3 regions of the Yersinia mollaretii ATCC 43969 genome follow, and region 3 is predicted to be linked to each of the others. Evidence: predicted binding sites of a transcription regulator. Region 3 holds the regulator's gene; each other region holds the start of a gene.

Region 1 (6,206 bases), 920 kb from region 3:
GTGACTCACAACGAGAGACTATTTTTTCATGCTGGCCTGGGGCGGTCACATGGGTGATTCCTGCTCGTACTGAAACGCCACGTTGGCTAACGGGTAGCTTTGATTCATTGGCTGTCAGGGTGAGTGACCACCCACTTGTACAGCAACTTTGCTTGCAATATGGCAAGCCACTGGTTTCAACCAGCGCCAATTTAAGTGGTCATGAGCCTTGCCGTACCGATGAAGAAGTGAGAATACAATTTGGCCCTTCACTGCCGGTGCTTCTTGGCAAGGTTGGTGGTCGTTTGAACCCATCTGAAATCAGAGACGCCTTAACCGGTAAGCAATTTCGTCAAGGGTAGGAAATAGCATGGATCAGAAGTTCGCAGTGTTTGGTAATCCCATTGGGCACAGCAAGTCGCCGAGGATCCATGCGCTTTTTGCTGAGCAAACAGGTATAGAGCATCAATACGGTAAAGTGCTTGCACCTAATGAAACATTTGAGGATGTATTAACGTCCTTTTTTGCTGATGGAGCAGTAGGTGCGAACATCACCACGCCGTTTAAAGAACGCGCGTATGCTAAATGTGATGAACTGACGGATCGTGCGTCATTGGCAGGTGCGGTTAATACGATCAAACAATTAGAAGATGGCCGTTTATTAGGTGACAATACCGACGGAATTGGCATGCTCAGTGATCTTCAACGACTACACCTGATCCAAACAACCGATACTATCCTGTTAGTAGGGGCAGGTGGGGCGGCCCGTGGTGTTATCCTTCCTTTACTCTCATATGGGTGCAAAGTCGTTATGACTAATCGCACTTATATACGCGCACATCAGCTTGCTGAAGTATTCCACCATTTGGGTGATATTGATGCTGCCGAAATGCAGGCCCTGCACGGGCAGCAATTTGATTTAATCATAAATGCAACCGCTTCAGGTATTCATGGCGAGGTTCCCAACTTACCTACAGATATCATCGGCCCACAAACTCGCTGCTACGATATGTTCTATCAAGCTGATGACACGCCATTTTTGGCCTGGGGTAAGAGGCTTGGTGTGACAAGCTATGCAGATGGTCTGGGTATGCTGGTGGGGCAAGCGGCACATGCTTTCCAACTCTGGCATGGTGTGATGCCTGAAATAGCACCGGTCTTAAATCAGTTGCGTAATGAGTTAGGTAAATAGAAGAGCGCGGAATAATGCAGGAAAGAGATGACCTATCTCCTGCATCCACGATAATAATGATGACTTATTTGGTTTCAGTCAGATAGTCATCTTTCCAGCGCACGTAGTTACCGGCAGAGTAAAGCAGACCTTCTAATTCCGCCGGCGTTAACGGGCGGACTTGTCTCGCGGGGCTACCCATATAGAGGTAACCACTCACCAACCGTTTTCCAGGAGCAACCAGACTACCGGCTCCAATCATCACATCATCTTCTATTACCGCGCCATCTAACAGGATCGATCCCATCCCCACGAGTACCCGATTACCAATAGTGCAGCCATGAAGCATCGCCTTATGCCCAACCGTCACGTCTTCGCCAATAATCAGTGGATTCCCTTTAGGATCGTGCTCCGACTTATGGGTAACGTGTAGCACACTGCCATCTTGAATATTTGAACGTGCGCCAATGACAACCTGATTGACATCACCCCGAATCGCGACCAACGGCCAGACACTCACATCATCGCCCAGAACAACGTTGCCAATGATCACGCTGGATCCATCAACCATGACGCGATCACCAAGCGTAGGTAAATAGTGTAGATAGGGGCGAATAGCATCAGACATAATAATAACCTCTTTTATACGATCATATTTTACTGGCAATACTAGCCTTTGTTGCTGGAATTACAACCAATCGGAGGCGGAGAGCGCAGTGAAAATAAGGCGGATCGACCAAGATCTGCGCGTAAGGAGCGAAAAGTATTCAAACAGTAGAAAAAGACGAAAAAAGAGTTGTGCAAAAAACTCGACTCCCTATAATGCGCATCCATCGAGACGGCACACAACGAATCAAGTAGTTAAGTGACCGGCAAAGAGAACAGAGAAATTCAACGAAATAAGTAGTTGACTCTGAGTGAGGAAAGCGTAATATGCGCACCTCGAGTTACTGACCGGAAGGTTGCTAACTCACTGCTCTTTAACAATTTATCAGACAATCTGTGTGGGCACTCGCAAGACGATATCGAAGCCTGTTTCGGCAGGCAGAAGCAATATCAAAGTCTTGAAGAGTGACCAAAGCAGTACACATTTGAACTTCGGTTCGAATGCATATTTGCAGAAAGTAATCTTTGAGCATCGCTACTTTCATTAGTAGCAAATCAAACAAATCTTAAATTGAAGAGTTTGATCATGGCTCAGATTGAACGCTGGCGGCAGGCCTAACACATGCAAGTCGAGCGGCAGCGGAAAGTAGCTTGCTACTTTGCCGGCGAGCGGCGGACGGGTGAGTAATGTCTGGGAAACTGCCTGATGGAGGGGGATAACTACTGGAAACGGTAGCTAATACCGCATGACCTCGCAAGAGCAAAGTGGGGGACCTTCGGGCCTCACGCCATCGGATGTGCCCAGATGGGATTAGCTAGTAGGTGAGGTAATGGCTCACCTAGGCGACGATCCCTAGCTGGTCTGAGAGGATGACCAGCCACACTGGAACTGAGACACGGTCCAGACTCCTACGGGAGGCAGCAGTGGGGAATATTGCACAATGGGCGCAAGCCTGATGCAGCCATGCCGCGTGTGTGAAGAAGGCCTTCGGGTTGTAAAGCACTTTCAGCGAGGAGGAAGGCAGTCGTGTTAATAGCACGATTGATTGACGTTACTCGCAGAAGAAGCACCGGCTAACTCCGTGCCAGCAGCCGCGGTAATACGGAGGGTGCAAGCGTTAATCGGAATTACTGGGCGTAAAGCGCACGCAGGCGGTTTGTTAAGTCAGATGTGAAATCCCCGCGCTTAACGTGGGAACTGCATTTGAAACTGGCAAGCTAGAGTCTTGTAGAGGGGGGTAGAATTCCAGGTGTAGCGGTGAAATGCGTAGAGATCTGGAGGAATACCGGTGGCGAAGGCGGCCCCCTGGACAAAGACTGACGCTCAGGTGCGAAAGCGTGGGGAGCAAACAGGATTAGATACCCTGGTAGTCCACGCTGTAAACGATGTCGACTTGGAGGTTGTGCCCTTGAGGCGTGGCTTCCGGAGCTAACGCGTTAAGTCGACCGCCTGGGGAGTACGGCCGCAAGGTTAAAACTCAAATGAATTGACGGGGGCCCGCACAAGCGGTGGAGCATGTGGTTTAATTCGATGCAACGCGAAGAACCTTACCTACTCTTGACATCCACAGAACTTAGCAGAGATGCTTCGGTGCCTTCGGGAACTGTGAGACAGGTGCTGCATGGCTGTCGTCAGCTCGTGTTGTGAAATGTTGGGTTAAGTCCCGCAACGAGCGCAACCCTTATCCTTTGTTGCCAGCACATAATGGTGGGAACTCAAGGGAGACTGCCGGTGACAAACCGGAGGAAGGTGGGGATGACGTCAAGTCATCATGGCCCTTACGAGTAGGGCTACACACGTGCTACAATGGCAGATACAAAGTGAAGCGAACTCGCGAGAGCCAGCGGACCACATAAAGTCTGTCGTAGTCCGGATTGGAGTCTGCAACTCGACTCCATGAAGTCGGAATCGCTAGTAATCGTAGATCAGAATGCTACGGTGAATACGTTCCCGGGCCTTGTACACACCGCCCGTCACACCATGGGAGTGGGTTGCAAAAGAAGTAGGTAGCTTAACCTTCGGGAGGGCGCTTACCACTTTGTGATTCATGACTGGGGTGAAGTCGTAACAAGGTAACCGTAGGGGAACCTGCGGTTGGATCACCTCCTTACCTAACGATACGCATTGCGTAGTGTCCACACAGATTGTCTGATGAATGTAATGAGCAAGAGCACCTGTTGATGTCGTGAGTTTCGACTCATGCTGACGCGAACGGTTAGATTTCGGTTTAATCGGTACTTCGTGTCCCCATCGTCTAGAGGCCTAGGACACTGCCCTTTCACGGCTGTAACAGGGGTTCGAATCCCCTTGGGGACGCCAATCCGATAATGTGTGAAAGACATTATCACTGGTTCTTTATGAACTAAAAAATATCTTAAAGATGACTTTAACGAGTCGTGTTTAAGATATTGCTCTTTAACAATCTGGAACAAGCTGAAAATTGAAACAATACAGCTGAAACTTATCTCTCCGTAGCAGTACTGAGATAAGAAGTAACCTGTATTAGAGTCTCTCAAATAATCGCAATGCGACAGGTTTTCGATGTCAAAAAGTGAGTGAGCGACGCAAAGGCAAGGCGTACCGCGCACAGCAACCGGAGTGAACTTAATGTTCATGAGGATTGCGCGCACGGAACAACACCGCATTTGTGAACGCGCAACCACTTTGAGCACAGAAACACCTTCGGGTTGTGAGGTTAAGCGACTAAGCGTACACGGTGGATGCCTAGGCAGTCAGAGGCGATGAAGGGCGTGCTAATCTGCGATAAGCGTCGGTAAGGTGATATGAACCGTTACAACCGACGATACCCGAATGGGGAAACCCAGTGCAATTCGTTGCACTATTGCATGGTGAATACATAGCCATGCAAGGCGAACCGGGGGAACTGAAACATCTAAGTACCCCGAGGAAAAGAAATCAACCGAGATTCCCCCAGTAGCGGCGAGCGAACGGGGAAGAGCCCAGAGTCTGAATCAGTTTGTGTGTTAGTGGAAGCGTCTGGAAAGTCGCACGGTACAGGGTGATAGTCCCGTACACAAAAACACACCTTCTGTGAACTCGATGAGTAGGGCGGGACACGTGACATCCTGTCTGAATATGGGGGGACCATCCTCCAAGGCTAAATACTCCTGACTGACCGATAGTGAACCAGTACCGTGAGGGAAAGGCGAAAAGAACCCCGGCGAGGGGAGTGAAATAGAACCTGAAACCGTGTACGTACAAGCAGTGGGAGCACCTTCGTGGTGTGACTGCGTACCTTTTGTATAATGGGTCAGCGACTTATATTTTGTAGCAAGGTTAACCGAATAGGGGAGCCGTAGGGAAACCGAGTCTTAACTGGGCGTCTAGTTGCAAGGTATAGACCCGAAACCCGGTGATCTAGCCATGGGCAGGTTGAAGGTTGGGTAACACTAACTGGAGGACCGAACCGACTAATGTTGAAAAATTAGCGGATGACTTGTGGCTGGGGGTGAAAGGCCAATCAAACCGGGAGATAGCTGGTTCTCCCCGAAAGCTATTTAGGTAGCGCCTCGTGAACTCATCTTCGGGGGTAGAGCACTGTTTCGGCTAGGGGGTCATCCCGACTTACCAAACCGATGCAAACTCCGAATACCGAAGAATGTTATCACGGGAGACACACGGCGGGTGCTAACGTCCGTCGTGAAGAGGGAAACAACCCAGACCGCCAGCTAAGGTCCCAAAGTCATGGTTAAGTGGGAAACGATGTGGGAAGGCATAGACAGCCAGGATGTTGGCTTAGAAGCAGCCATCATTTAAAGAAAGCGTAATAGCTCACTGGTCGAGTCGGCCTGCGCGGAAGATGTAACGGGGCTAAACCATGCACCGAAGCTGCGGCAGCGACACTTAGGTGTTGTTGGGTAGGGGAGCGTTCTGTAAGCCGTTGAAGGTGGCCTGTGAGGGCTGCTGGAGGTATCAGAAGTGCGAATGCTGACATAAGTAACGATAATGCGGGTGAAAAACCCGCACGCCGGAAGACCAAGGGTTCCTGTCCAACGTTAATCGGGGCAGGGTGAGTCGACCCCTAAGGCGAGGCTGAAAAGCGTAGTCGATGGGAAACAGGTTAATATTCCTGTACTTGGTGTTACTGCGAAGGGGGGACGGAGAAGGCTAGGCTAGCCGGGCGACGGTTGTCCCGGTTTAAGCATGTAGGCGGAGTGACTTGGTAAATCCGGTTGCTTATCAACGCTGAGGTGTGATGACGATGCACTACGGTGCAGAAGTAGTTGATGCCAAGCTTCCAGGAAAAGCCTCTAAGCATCAGGTAACATTGAATCGTACCCCAAACCGACACAGGTGGTCAGGTAGAGAATACTCAGGCGCTTGAGAGAACTCGGGTGAAGGAACTAGGCAAAATGGTGCCGTAACTTCGGGAGAAGGCACGCTGGCATTAGGTAAAGAGACTTGCTCTCGGCGCCGAAGCCAGTCGCA
Region 2 (6,206 bases), 1.8 Mb from region 3:
ATTGAGCGGGCCGCGCGTTTAGCCAGTGTGCATGATGATATTTTGCGCCTGCCTCAAGGGTATGACACTGAAGTGGGTGAGCGCGGCGTGATGCTCTCCGGCGGCCAGAAACAGCGGATCTCCATTGCCCGAGCGCTGCTGTTGGAGACTGAAATTCTGATTCTTGATGATGCGCTTTCTGCGGTTGATGGTCAGACCGAACATGAAATCTTAAAAAATCTGCGCCTCTGGGGTGAGCATCGCACAGTGATTATCACCGCACATCGTCTTTCTGCTTTGACGGAAGCGAGCGAGATTCTGGTGATGCAACACGGTAGTGTGATGCAGCGCGGCACACATAATTTATTGGTCAATCAATCGGGTTGGTATCGCGAAATGTACCGCTATCAACAGCTGGAAGCAGCGTTAGATGATGGTGAGCCGGAGGCCAAAAACTGATGAGTAAACCTCAGCAACTTTGGCCAACACTCAAACGCCTGCTCTCTTATGGTTCTCCCTATCGCAAGCCATTAGGGCTGGCGGTGGTGATGCTCTGGGTTGCCGCCGCCGCAGAAGTCAGCGGCCCGCTGCTGATCAGCTATTTTATTGACCATGTCGTGGCGAAAGGGACGTTGCCGCTCGGTTTGGTGAGCGGGCTGGCATTAGCCTATCTGCTGCTGCAATTACTGGCGGCGACCTTGCACTATTTTCAAGCATTGCTGTTTAACCGTGCTGCGGTTGGCGTGGTCCAGCGGCTGCGTATTGAAGTGATGGATGCAGCTTTACGCCAGCCGCTCAGTGCTTTTGATACCCAGCCTGTCGGGCAATTGATCTCCCGCGTCACCAATGACACTGAAGTCATCAAAGACCTCTATGTGATGGTGGTGTCCACGGTGCTAAAAAGTGCCGCGTTAATTGGCGCAATGCTGGTGGCGATGTTCAGTCTGGATTGGCGCATGGCGCTGATTTCAATCTGCATCTTCCCTGCGGTACTGGTCGTCATGGCCATTTACCAGCGCTACAGCACACCCGTGGTGCGGCGGGTTCGGGCCTATCTGGCCGATATCAACGACGGCTTTAATGAAGTGATCAATGGCATGGGTGTCATTCAACAGTTTCGTCAGCAAGCGCGTTTCGGGGAGAGGATGGAGTCTGCCAGCCGCGCGCATTATCGGGCGCGGATGCAAACGCTGCGCTTGGAAGGTTTTCTGTTACGCCCGCTGTTGAGTCTGTTCTCTGCCATGGTGCTATGCGGTTTGTTGCTGCTTTTCGGTTTCAGCCCAGAAGGTTCCGTCGGGGTGGGGGTGTTGTATGCATTCATTAACTATCTGGGGCGCTTAAATGAGCCATTGATTGAGCTAACATCCCAGCAATCCATCCTGCAACAAGCGGTGGTGGCGGGGGAGCGTATTTTCGATCTGATGGATCGCGCTCAGCAAGGCTATGGCACCGATGACCGCCCACTGACCAGTGGCCGTATTCAGGTAAATAATGTCAGCTTTGCTTATCGTCACGATAAAATGGTGCTGCAAAATATCTCGCTTGATGTGCCGTCGCGTGGATTTATCGCCTTGGTCGGGCATACCGGCAGTGGCAAGAGCACGCTGGCTAACCTGCTGATGGGCTACTACCCGGTGCAGCAAGGGGAGGTTCTGCTTGATGGCCGACCGCTGCCAGAGTTATCTCATCAGACACTGCGCCAAGGGGTTGCCATGGTGCAACAAGATCCGGTGGTGTTAGCCGACTCTTTCTTTGCCAATGTGACTTTAGGCCGTGATATCAGTGAACAGCAAGTTTGGGAAGCTTTGGAGACCGTGCAACTTGCGCCATTGGTCCATGCGCTACCTGACGGGCTGCACAGCTTGCTCGGGGAGCAGGGTAATACCTTGTCTGTCGGGCAAAAACAGCTACTGGCGATGGCTCGAGTATTGGTACAAGCACCGCAAATTCTGATTTTGGATGAAGCGACCGCAAATATTGACTCGGGTACTGAACAGGCGATTCAGCGGGCATTGCAGCTCATCCGCAAAAATACCACTCTGGTCGTGATTGCTCACCGCCTCTCAACTATTGTTGATGCTGATAGCATCTTGGTATTGCACCGTGGTGTGGCAGTTGAGCAAGGCAAGCATCAAGAGCTACTCGCCGCCCACGGGCGCTATTATCAGATGTACCAGTTGCAATTAGTCAGCGAAGATTTAGCGGCTATCGACCAAGTGGAGAGTGCGGTGAATTAAGGGATAATCTGCGGGGCCAAGCGGCCTCGCACTATTTCCACCGCTCTTTTCCTGATTAGCCTTTTACCCTAATGACCCATTAACTCCCATCTGCGCATGCGCCCGCACCATAATCTTGCAATGCCACTAGGGGCTGATGCGCTAGTGCACTTTTGTGACGCGTATCGCACTAATTTAGTGCACAAAAAACACTCAACACGATCGATTCAGCCAGATAAGGGCTGACTTGATTATCTCAACCGCCCTCTGTTCGCCATTTTTATATTAAATCTCCGCTATCTTTATTTATGGCATAGCCTTTGCTTTATCTGTTTCGTGGAGACATAAATTCGACTTAATTCGAGAAGGGGCAAATATGAAGCTGGTTACCGTGGTGATAAAACCATTCAAGCTGGAGGATGTGCGTGAAGCCTTGTCCTCTGTGGGTATTCAGGGGCTGACCGTAACCGAAGTAAAAGGATTTGGTCGCCAGAAAGGGCACGCCGAACTCTATCGTGGAGCTGAATACAGCGTCAATTTCTTACCTAAAGTAAAAATAGATATCGCGATTGCCGACGATCAATTAGATGAGGTGATTGACGTGATCAGTAAGGCCGCCTATACCGGAAAAATTGGTGATGGCAAAATTTTCGTTGCTGAATTGCAACGTGTTATTCGCATCCGTACCGGCGAAACAGACGAAGCAGCACTGTAATTTGCAGGCTCAAATTTAGTGAATAGGGATGGGTTGATGATGAAAAAACTTTTATCCGTGTTGGGCCTAAGTTCGGTAGCGATGCTGCCCTCTTTGGCAATGGCTGCTGTACCGGCTGTAGCTGACAAAGCTGATAATGCTTTTATGATGATTTGCACCGCCTTGGTGCTGTTTATGACCGTGCCCGGTATTGCCCTGTTCTACGGCGGCTTGCTGCGTTCCAAAAACGTATTATCGATGATGACTCAGGTCACCGTGACCTTCGCGCTGATCTGTGTGCTGTGGATTCTCTACGGTTATAGTCTGGCTTTCAGTACGGGTAACGCCTTCTTCGGCAGCTTCGATATGGCGATGCTGAAAGGCATTGGCCTAACGAGCTTGAGTGGTACTTTCTACCAATATATCCATGTGGTGTTTCAGGCTTCATTCGCCTGTATCACGGTCGCACTGGTGGTGGGTTCATTCGCCGAACGTATTCGTTTCTCTGCGGTATTAATCTTCGCCGTGCTGTGGTTCACCTTCTCCTACCTGCCAATGGCGCACATGGTATGGGGCGGCGGCTTCCTGGCAATGGACGGCGCGCTGGACTTTGCGGGCGGTACAGTGGTGCATATTAACGCCGCCATTGCAGGTTTAGTTGGTGCTTACTTACTGGGTAAACGCGCTGGCTTTGGCAAAGAAGCCTTCAAACCACACAACTTGCCGATGGTGTTTACCGGTACGGCGATTCTGTATATCGGCTGGTTTGGCTTCAACGCGGGTTCAGCCAGTGCCGCTAACGAAATTGCCGCACTTGCCTTCTTGAATACGGTGGTCGCAACCGCAGGTGCCATTCTCTCTTGGGTCTTTGCTGAGTGGATTTTACGCGGCAAACCCTCCTTACTGGGTGCGTGCTCCGGTTGTATCGCCGGTCTGGTGGCGATTACACCTGCGGCAGGGACTGTCGGTGTGGGGGGCGCATTGATTATCGGTCTGGTCGGCGGTGTGGCGGGTCTGTGGGGGGTGGTACTGCTGAAGAAATGGCTGCGAGTTGATGATACTTGTGACGTGTTCGGTGTCCACGGTGTGTGCGGGATTGTCGGTTGTATCCTGACCGGTGTCTTCACCTCTGCTTCACTGGGCGGCACGGGCTACGCGGCGGGTGTCACCATGGGTCATCAGGTTGGCGTTCAGTTGTTCAGCGTCGGCGTGTGTCTGGTCTGGTCTGGTGTTGTTGCCTTCGTTGCCTTCAAAATTGCTGATCTGGTTGTCGGCCTGCGAGTACCGGAAGAGCAAGAGCGCGAAGGTCTGGATGTTAACAGCCATGGCGAGAATGCTTACAACCAATAAGCTAGATAAGTATAAAACGAGATAAGTAAGGCGTTAAGTGGCCAAAATAGGCTGAGATGTTAGAAAACAAATAATAATGATGATAAGCAGCAGGGGTGATGGAGACATCACCCCTGTTTTATTTTGGAAATGCGTTTGTGGTGATATCACCGATGCAAACGGATAACCCCTTCCTGCACTGTCGATGCTACCAGCACGCCCTGCTGGTTGTAGATCTGCCCACGGACAAAGCCCCGAGCACCTGAAGCAGAGGTGCTTTCTACGGCATACAGCAACCAGTCATCCAGACGGAATGGCCGATGGAACCACATTGAATGGTCAATTGTGGCAATCTGCACACCCGGTTCAAGGAAGCCAATCCCGTGCGGCTGCAAAGCGGTTGGCAGGAAATTGAAGTCGGAAGCATAGCCCAGTAAATATTGGTGGACCCGCAAGTCATCCGGTATTGCGCCATTGGCGCGGAACCAGACATAGCGATTTGGCTCTTCGACCGAACCTTGTAGCGGGTTATGGAATTTCACCGGGCGCATTTCAATGGGCTGGTTGCCAATAAACTTATCTCGCACTTTTTCGGGGATCAAATGTGCGAATTTACGGGCAATCTCCGTTTCTGACATCAATCCATCCGGTGAAGGGACGTCCGGCATGCTGTTTTGGTGCTCAAATCCCTCTTCTTGACTCTGGAACGACGCCGTCATGTAGAAAATGGGTTTACCATTCTGAATGGCGCTGACCCGACGGGCACTGAAACTGGTGCCATCGCGTAATGTTTCGACGTCATAGATAATAGGCTTACTGCTATCCCCTGGGCGCAAAAAATAGCTGTGGAATGAGTGGACGATTCGATCCACGGGGACAGTCTGTTTTGCTGCATAGATAGCCTGACCGACTACCTGCCCCCCAAATACCTGACGCAAGCCCAGATCTTCACTTTGGCCACGAAAGATCCCTTCTTCAATTTTTTCCAGATGGAGTAGATCGAGCAGTTTTTCTAATGGCTGGCTCATGTTGTGGCCCCTGATTGTTGAGTTCACCTACAGTGTGCTGAATCTGTTAGGCAGGCGTCAATCTATTGCTGCAATCCCAGCCGCGCTAATAATCCTATTTTAAGGAATAGTCTGATAAATGGCTGAATCTGGAGGTGAACGAAAAATCTCAGCATATTATGCTATAATTAGCATGCTAGGTGGTTAAAGCCACTTGTTTAAAGCGTGCCTATTCTGTGAATAGTCAGCATCTTAATATTAGGAAGGAGTGCAGCCTATGGAACCTTGGCAATCAATGAAATTTTGGCAAATAGCGGGTGGGGCAGTGTTAATGGCCAGTCTGGCTGGGTGTGCTCACCAAGGGGCTGATGTGCCAACTTCAGGGCCAGCGGGAGTGAGCGCTGCTGTGGCACCTATTGCGCAGCCTGCGGTGCAAGGGACAGTAAACATCCGCGAGCGCATTGCATTACCACCCGATGCCGTTGTTACGGTAACACTATCGGATGCCTCTCTGGCTGATGCGCCATCACGAGTCATTGCTCAGAAAGCGGTACGCACTGAGGGCAAGCAGGCACCATTTACCTTTACCCTGCCGTTTAACCCATCAGATATCCAGCCAAATGCGCGCATCATTGTGAGTGCGGCGATCACCCATAATGGTCAGCTAATGTTTATCACTGATACCATTCAGGAAGTGATCAACCGTGGTGCCGGTACTCAGGCTAATTTACTGCTGGTGCCAGTGACTTCCGTCGCGATAGAGACTGCCCCGACGACGACATCGGGCGCTGCGACTATACAGTAAATAGTCACTATCAAGCCGCCACAGCATAACCGTTATGCTGTGGCGCTTATATTAACGGTACTGCCAACGATATTGCTGTAAATCAATTCTGCCCGTCACATCTATTTCAATCTCTTCTGCTAATAACGCCTTTTTCTGCCTCAGATAATCATCACCAATTAATGATATTTCACCAT
Region 3 (6,206 bases):
AGTAGGCGGGTACGTAGCATCTCAGCTAACTCATGCACTGACATTTCTGAGGTATCAATAATCAGATCAGCCCGTGAGCGCAGAGGCTCCAGCAGATCGCTCTCTTCATCGATAGCACTTTCTAATGACAGGTTTTTGGTCGACAGCGGGTGCAGGCGACGAGTATCACTGTAGCGACGAATCAGGGTATTGCGGTCAGCATCCAAAAACAGCAACTGCGGTGAAAAGCTGTCTGGCAGTTGGGTCATGGCATGTTCAAATACCTCAGGAGATTCAGGCATATTGCGCACGTCTATGCTCACTGCGGCAGAGATATTCCTATCGGCAAGTGTGCTCGCCAATTGCGGCAGCAGAACCACGGGCAAGTTATCGACGCAGTAAAAGCCCATATCTTCCAATGCGCGCAAAGCAACAGACTTCCCTGAACCGGAACGGCCGCTGACAATCATCAGCACCATGTGAGTGACTCCCCTTGGTATCTCTTTGGCGCTCATCGCCACTATTACGAATCGATATGCTGGCGATAACAGCCGGGTTTGCGATTAGACCCGCGCTGCTAAGGCACCCTTTGCCCATTTACGCTATTTCTGGCGGTAACTCCGTAATGATCTGATAAAGCTCATCATCACTGTGTGCGGCGCGTAGACGGCGACACACTGTTTTATCAGCCAATCGCTTAGCTACTAAAGACAAAGTGTGTAAGTGAGTTTTACATTGATCTGCCGGAACCAACAAGGCAAATAATAGATCAACAGGTTGGTTATCAATAGCATCGAAAGCGATCGGTTGTTCCAAGCGGATAAACACACCCACGGCGCGCAGCGTATCTTCCTCCAGTTTGCCATGAGGTATTGCGATGCCACTGCCAATGCCAGTACTGCCCATACGTTCGCGGGTTAATACAGCATCGAAAACGACCTGTGAGGGCAGGTTAAGCTGTTTGGCAGCCAACTCGCTGATAATTTCCAAAGCCCGTTTTTTACTTGAGCAATGTACGGCGCTTTTGGTGCACTCGATATTGAGTACCGAGCTTAATTGTAGTGCTGGATCGTTGATCATCTCATCTTTCACTTAAGTGCTGTTTTAAGCCTGATCCATCGGTTTCCGTTGGATCAGGCGATGTAGCACGTGTAGAACCTTCGTTAGGGATAATAGCGACAAGGATTCTTAATGTTGTTTCAATTTATCTTTATGCTTGTTCAACTGGCGGGCCAGTTTATCAACCAAAATATCAATTGCGGCGTACATATCCTCCTGCTCTGAACTGGCGTGCAACTCGCCTCCATTCACATGCACCGTTGCTTCTGCAATTTGTTTGACTTTTTCGACACTTAAAACCACGTATACCTGGTTAATGCGATCAAAATATTGCTCAAGTTTGGCAAATTTAGTGTTAACAAACTCACGTAATGCTTCGGTTATTTCAACATGATGTCCGGTAATATTGAGCTGCATAGTGTCTTCCTTCTCAGTTCAGGTCAAACCAACTGTTTACGTTGATTTGACGGCGGGATGGATAACGACTCTCGGTACTTCGCGACAGTTCGCCGTGCCACCATGATGCCCTGTTCACATAATAGTGTGGTCAGTTTACTGTCGCTAAGGGGTTTGGCAGGGTTCTCTGCCGCAACCAATTTTTTCACCAGTGCACGAATTGCGGTGGAAGAGGCTTCGCCTCCGCTCTCGGTATTGACGTGACTGGAGAAGAAATATTTCAGCTCGAAAATCCCCCGAGGACTGTGCAGGAACTTCTGCGTCGTCACGCGGGAGATGGTCGATTCGTGCATATCTACGGCCTGAGCAATATCAGCCAGCACCATGGGTTTCATAAACTCAGGGCCATTTTCAAAAAATGCGACCTGCTGCTCGACAATACAACGCGCAACCTTCAGCAGCGTTTCATTGCGGCTTTCAAGGCTTTTTATCAACCATTTTGCTTCTTGTAGATTGCTGCGGATAAACTGCCCGTCGCTATCATTGCGGGTATTGCTACCCATTGCAGCATAGTGTTGATTAATTTTTAGGCGTGGAATGCTATCGGCATTTAGCTCGACCGTCCATTGATCTTTCTCTTTGCGCACCAAAACATCGGGAATGACATACTCCGACTCACCAGTATTGATCGACTGGCCCGGTCGCGGGTCCAGTGATTGAATCAGGGCGATCGCTTCCTTAAGTGTATCTTCTTTTAGTCGACTTAAACGGATCATTGTGCGGAAATCATGGTTGCCTAGCAAATCCAGATAATCGCTAACCACTAAGCGCGCTTCGGCAAGATAAGGGGTCTCTTTGGCATATTGCGACAGTTGCACCAACAGACATTCACGCAGGTTGCGCGCCGCCACACCAATAGGATCAAAGTGTTGTATCCGCTTGAGTACCGCTTCGACTTCATCCAGTGCGATGTTCTCGTCACCCATGCTCTCTAGAATATCTTCCAGCGGAACGGTGAGATAGCCAGTGTCATCGACTGCATCGACGATAGAGGTCGCAATGGCAGCATCGGTCTCAGAGAAGGGGGTCAGATCCACTTGCCACATCAGGTAGTCTTGCAGCGTCTGGGTAGTTTCACCCTGATAGACAGGCAACTCATCATCACTGTAATCGTTGCCCATACCTGAGGGGGTGCCTGCGGTGTAGATCTCATCCCAAGTGGCATCCAGCGGCAACTCTTCGGGCATATCTTTTTGTTCCAGCGCTTCGCGGGTATCAAGCGATTCACTGTCTACTGTCTCTTTGGCGTCTATCTCTTCATGAAGATCTGTTTGCTCAAGCAGGGGGTTGCTCTCCAGCGCTAACTGAATCTCCTGCTGGAGTTCAAGTGTAGAAAGTTGCAACAGACGAATAGCCTGTTGAAGCTGCGGAGTCATTGCCAGTTGTTGGCTGAACTTGAGTTGCAAACCTTGCTTCATAATGCGGTATCAATTTTCCTTTATGACTGACGAAATAGCCTTGCGATCACCATCGGAGGAAGATTAGAGACGGAACTCTTCACCCAGATAAACACGCTTAACTTGTTCGTCAGCCAAAATTTCCTGTGGTGTGCCGTGAGCGATTAAGTGCCCTTGGCTTACAATATAAGCCCGCTCACAAACGTCTAACGTTTCACGCACGTTGTGGTCGGTAATCAATACACCCAAACCACTGTCGCGCAGATGTTCAATAATTTTTTTGATATCGATAACAGAAATGGGGTCAACCCCAGCAAATGGCTCATCCAGCAGAATAAACTTAGGATTTGCAGCCAAGGCACGGGCAATCTCAACACGGCGGCGCTCGCCACCAGAGAGTGATTGCCCCAGACTGTCACGTAAATGGGTGATATGGAACTCTTCCATTAGCTCCTCAGCCCGTTCCTGCCGCTGCTCATTGGTGAGATCTTTACGGATCTCCAGTACCGCCATCAGATTGTTAAATACACTCAGGCGACGGAAGATTGAGGCTTCTTGCGGTAAATAACCAATGCCGCGACGGGCGCGTTCATGGAGAGGCAAGAGGCTGATATCTTCGTCATCAATCACAATACGCCCGGCGTCACGCTGGACAATGCCGACGACCATATAAAAAGTGGTGGTCTTACCTGCACCATTTGGCCCAAGCAGGCCCACAATCTCACCGGACTTTACACTCAGGCTAACGTCTTCGACCACTTTACGGCCTTTGTACGCCTTAGCCAGCTTTTCTGCGATTAATGTTGCCATAAATGATTACTTACTCTTCTTTTGGCCTGAAGCTGCTGGCCCTTTGTCTTGTAATTGGGACGGTAATAATACGGTGGTGACGCGATTGCCTTTATCACTGAAGGCTTCCATCTGCTGTTTTTTCACCAGATAAGTGATGCGATCACCTTTGATATTGCTATCAAGTTGCTCTAGATAAGCATTGCCAGTCAATACCACAAAATCATTCGCGACTTCGTAACGCAATTTTTGACCGTGGCCTTTGACGGGCTTACCACTGTCTTGCATTTGGTAGAAGGTGACCGGATTACCATAGCCTTCGATAACCATTTTGCTCTGATCGCCACCAGGGCGGGTCACCACCACTTTATCCGCTTTAATCTCGATAGTGCCTTGTTTGATAATCACATTATCAGTAAAGGTGATGGTGTTCGCCTCCATATCCAATGCTTGTTTGGCGGAGTCAACCTTGACGGGCTGCTCAGTATCACCCGTTAATGCAAATGCAGGTAGGCTTGCGGCCAAAAGTGAGCTGGCAAGCAAAAGAGGGCGAATTTTATTTTTGTATTTCATAAGAGGTTTTAACCTTTTCAATCAGCTCGGCGGTTTTGTCCCGCAAGTTCCCACGCATTTTCATGCCGTTAGATGTGAATCCAACACCAAAGAGGGTAACTTCATCGTCTGAGGATACATCCTGAGTGATCAAATTAACCTGGGCGTTATCCGTTTTAATTTTTTGTAACTGTGCATCTGGGGTCAGGCTATCGACCTCAACATGACCATACAAATAGAGCATTTTATCATTGGTCAGCTTGGCGCGGTCTGCCCGAACTGTCCAGGTTGCCACTGCATTCTCGCCAAACAGGGTCATGACTGGCTTGGTAAACCAAGTTAGCTCTTGAGCGCTGAAGTTCTGAACGTCTTCCGCGACCAATTTATAATTCAGTTGCCCGACCGGATTAAAAACCACTGTCACCGTATGTTGGCTTTGGGAAGAGGGCTCATTATTATCAGCCACAACTGGCGTGTCCTGCTGATTAAAACCGGACATATTCCAGCCAATCAATGCCAAAGCAATCAATGCCAGAGATAGGGTTATCCACAGTCTTGTTTTACTCATATCGACAATCCTTTGGCACCGTCGAGTTTATCTTGGGCCAATAATATCAAATCACATATCTCGCGTACTGCACCGCGCCCGCCATTGATTTTCGTCACATAATGCGCTTTGGGAAGCAGTATCGGATGAGCATCCGCCACTGCGACAGATAGTCCCACTTGTGCCATCACTGGCCAATCAATCAGGTCATCACCAATATAAGCGACCTGTTCCGGCTGGCAGTTTAATGCTAGCAACAATTCGTGGTAAGCCACCAGCTTATCAGATTGCCCTTGATAAAGGTGGGTAATGCCCAAGGTGTTGGCGCGGTCTTCCAGTAATTTAGCGCAGCGGCCCGTAATAATCGCCACTTCAATACCGGAGGTTATCAGGCAGCGGATACCATAGCCATCACGCACGTTGAATGCCTTCAGCTCTTCCCCCTGATTACCCATATAAATCAGGCCGTCGGACATCACGCCATCCACATCACAAATGAGCAGACGAATGTTTGCCGCGCGTTGTATGACGCTGTCGGCGACAGGGCCATAGCATGTATCCAGATAGACGGTGCTGTTCATAATTTATCCTTTGTTAAACGACACCGGCTCTTAGCATGTCGTGCATATGCACCACGCCGAGCAGTTGCTCACCGTCAGCCACTAACACCGCCGTAATATGACGTGACTCCATCAGGTTGAGCGCATCCACCGCCAACATGGTCGGACGAACCCGAATACCGCCGCTGGTCATCACGTCTGCGATTTTTGCATGATTCAAATCAATGCCCATATCAAATACCCGGCGCAAGTCACCGTCGGTAAAGATACCCTTAATCATCATGAGATCGTCACAGATTACAGTTAAACCCAGATTCTTCCGAGTAATCTCCAGTAAGGCATCACGCAATGACGCATCAGGGCTGACGTGCGGGATCTCTGCGCCAGTGTGCATGATATCGCTGATCCGCAACAGCAACTTGCGCCCAAGTGCTCCGCCCGGATGGGAGAGGGCAAAATCTTCTTGGGTGAATCCACGCGCTTTCAGCAAGGCCACGGCGAGGGCGTCGCCCATGACCAAGGTGGCAGTGGTACTGGTGGTCGGGGCCAGCCCCAGTGGGCAAGCTTCTTGCGGCACTTTAATGCATAAATGAATATCAGCCGCTTTACCCATGGTGCTTTCAGGGTTGTTGCTCATGCAGATGAGCTTGATTTTCTGACGCTTGAGCACGGGGATCAACGCCAGAATTTCGTTGGATTCACCTGAGTTGGAGATAGCCAGAACGATATCTTGTGGCGTGACCATGCCGAGGTCACCATGACTGGCTTCCGCAGGGTGGACAGAAAAGGCGGGCGTCCCTGTACTGGCAAAGGTCGCGGCAATTTTGCAGCCAATATGCCCCGACTTACCCATCCCCATCACTACCA

What was found. Region 3 encodes sigma-54, which starts transcription at its own class of promoters, with help from an activator protein. Its sites were predicted from a motif close to GTTGGCACANNTTTCGCTNT; they were not measured.
Positions count from the first base shown of each region.
Region 1: a site for sigma-54 is predicted at 1,904-1,923, ahead of HRD69_RS07050 (gamma carbonic anhydrase family protein). Genes of this name have one in related genera too.
Region 2: a site for sigma-54 is predicted at 2,503-2,522, ahead of glnK (P-II family nitrogen regulator). Genes of this name have one in related genera too.

Region 1 covers NZ_CP054043.1:1,585,697-1,591,902, forward strand. Annotated here, with positions in the region: gene tsaC (L-threonylcarbamoyladenylate synthase type 1 TsaC) at 1-341, shown strand, start outside; gene aroE (shikimate dehydrogenase) at 350-1,171, shown strand; gene HRD69_RS07050 (gamma carbonic anhydrase family protein) at 1,236-1,778, opposite strand; rRNA gene HRD69_RS07055 (16S ribosomal RNA) at 2,325-3,867, shown strand; tRNA gene HRD69_RS07060 (tRNA-Glu) at 4,001-4,076, shown strand; rRNA gene HRD69_RS07065 (23S ribosomal RNA) at 4,451-6,206, shown strand, end outside.
Region 2 covers NZ_CP054043.1:2,420,974-2,427,179, forward strand. Annotated here, with positions in the region: gene HRD69_RS10685 (SmdA family multidrug ABC transporter permease/ATP-binding protein) at 1-438, shown strand, start outside; gene HRD69_RS10690 (SmdB family multidrug efflux ABC transporter permease/ATP-binding protein) at 438-2,216, shown strand; gene glnK (P-II family nitrogen regulator) at 2,572-2,910, shown strand; gene amtB (ammonium transporter AmtB) at 2,950-4,239, shown strand; gene tesB (acyl-CoA thioesterase II) at 4,386-5,246, opposite strand; gene HRD69_RS10710 (YbaY family lipoprotein) at 5,503-6,030, shown strand; gene HRD69_RS10715 (MGMT family protein) at 6,082-6,206, opposite strand, start outside.
Region 3 covers NZ_CP054043.1:670,610-676,815, reverse strand. Annotated here, with positions in the region: gene rapZ (RNase adapter RapZ) at 1-458, opposite strand, end outside; gene ptsN (PTS IIA-like nitrogen regulatory protein PtsN) at 577-1,059, opposite strand; gene hpf (ribosome hibernation promoting factor) at 1,168-1,455, opposite strand; gene rpoN (RNA polymerase factor sigma-54) at 1,479-2,912, opposite strand; gene lptB (LPS export ABC transporter ATP-binding protein) at 2,976-3,701, opposite strand; gene lptA (lipopolysaccharide ABC transporter substrate-binding protein LptA) at 3,708-4,253, opposite strand; gene lptC (LPS export ABC transporter periplasmic protein LptC) at 4,237-4,800, opposite strand; gene kdsC (3-deoxy-manno-octulosonate-8-phosphatase KdsC) at 4,797-5,360, opposite strand; gene kdsD (arabinose-5-phosphate isomerase KdsD) at 5,374-6,206, opposite strand, start outside.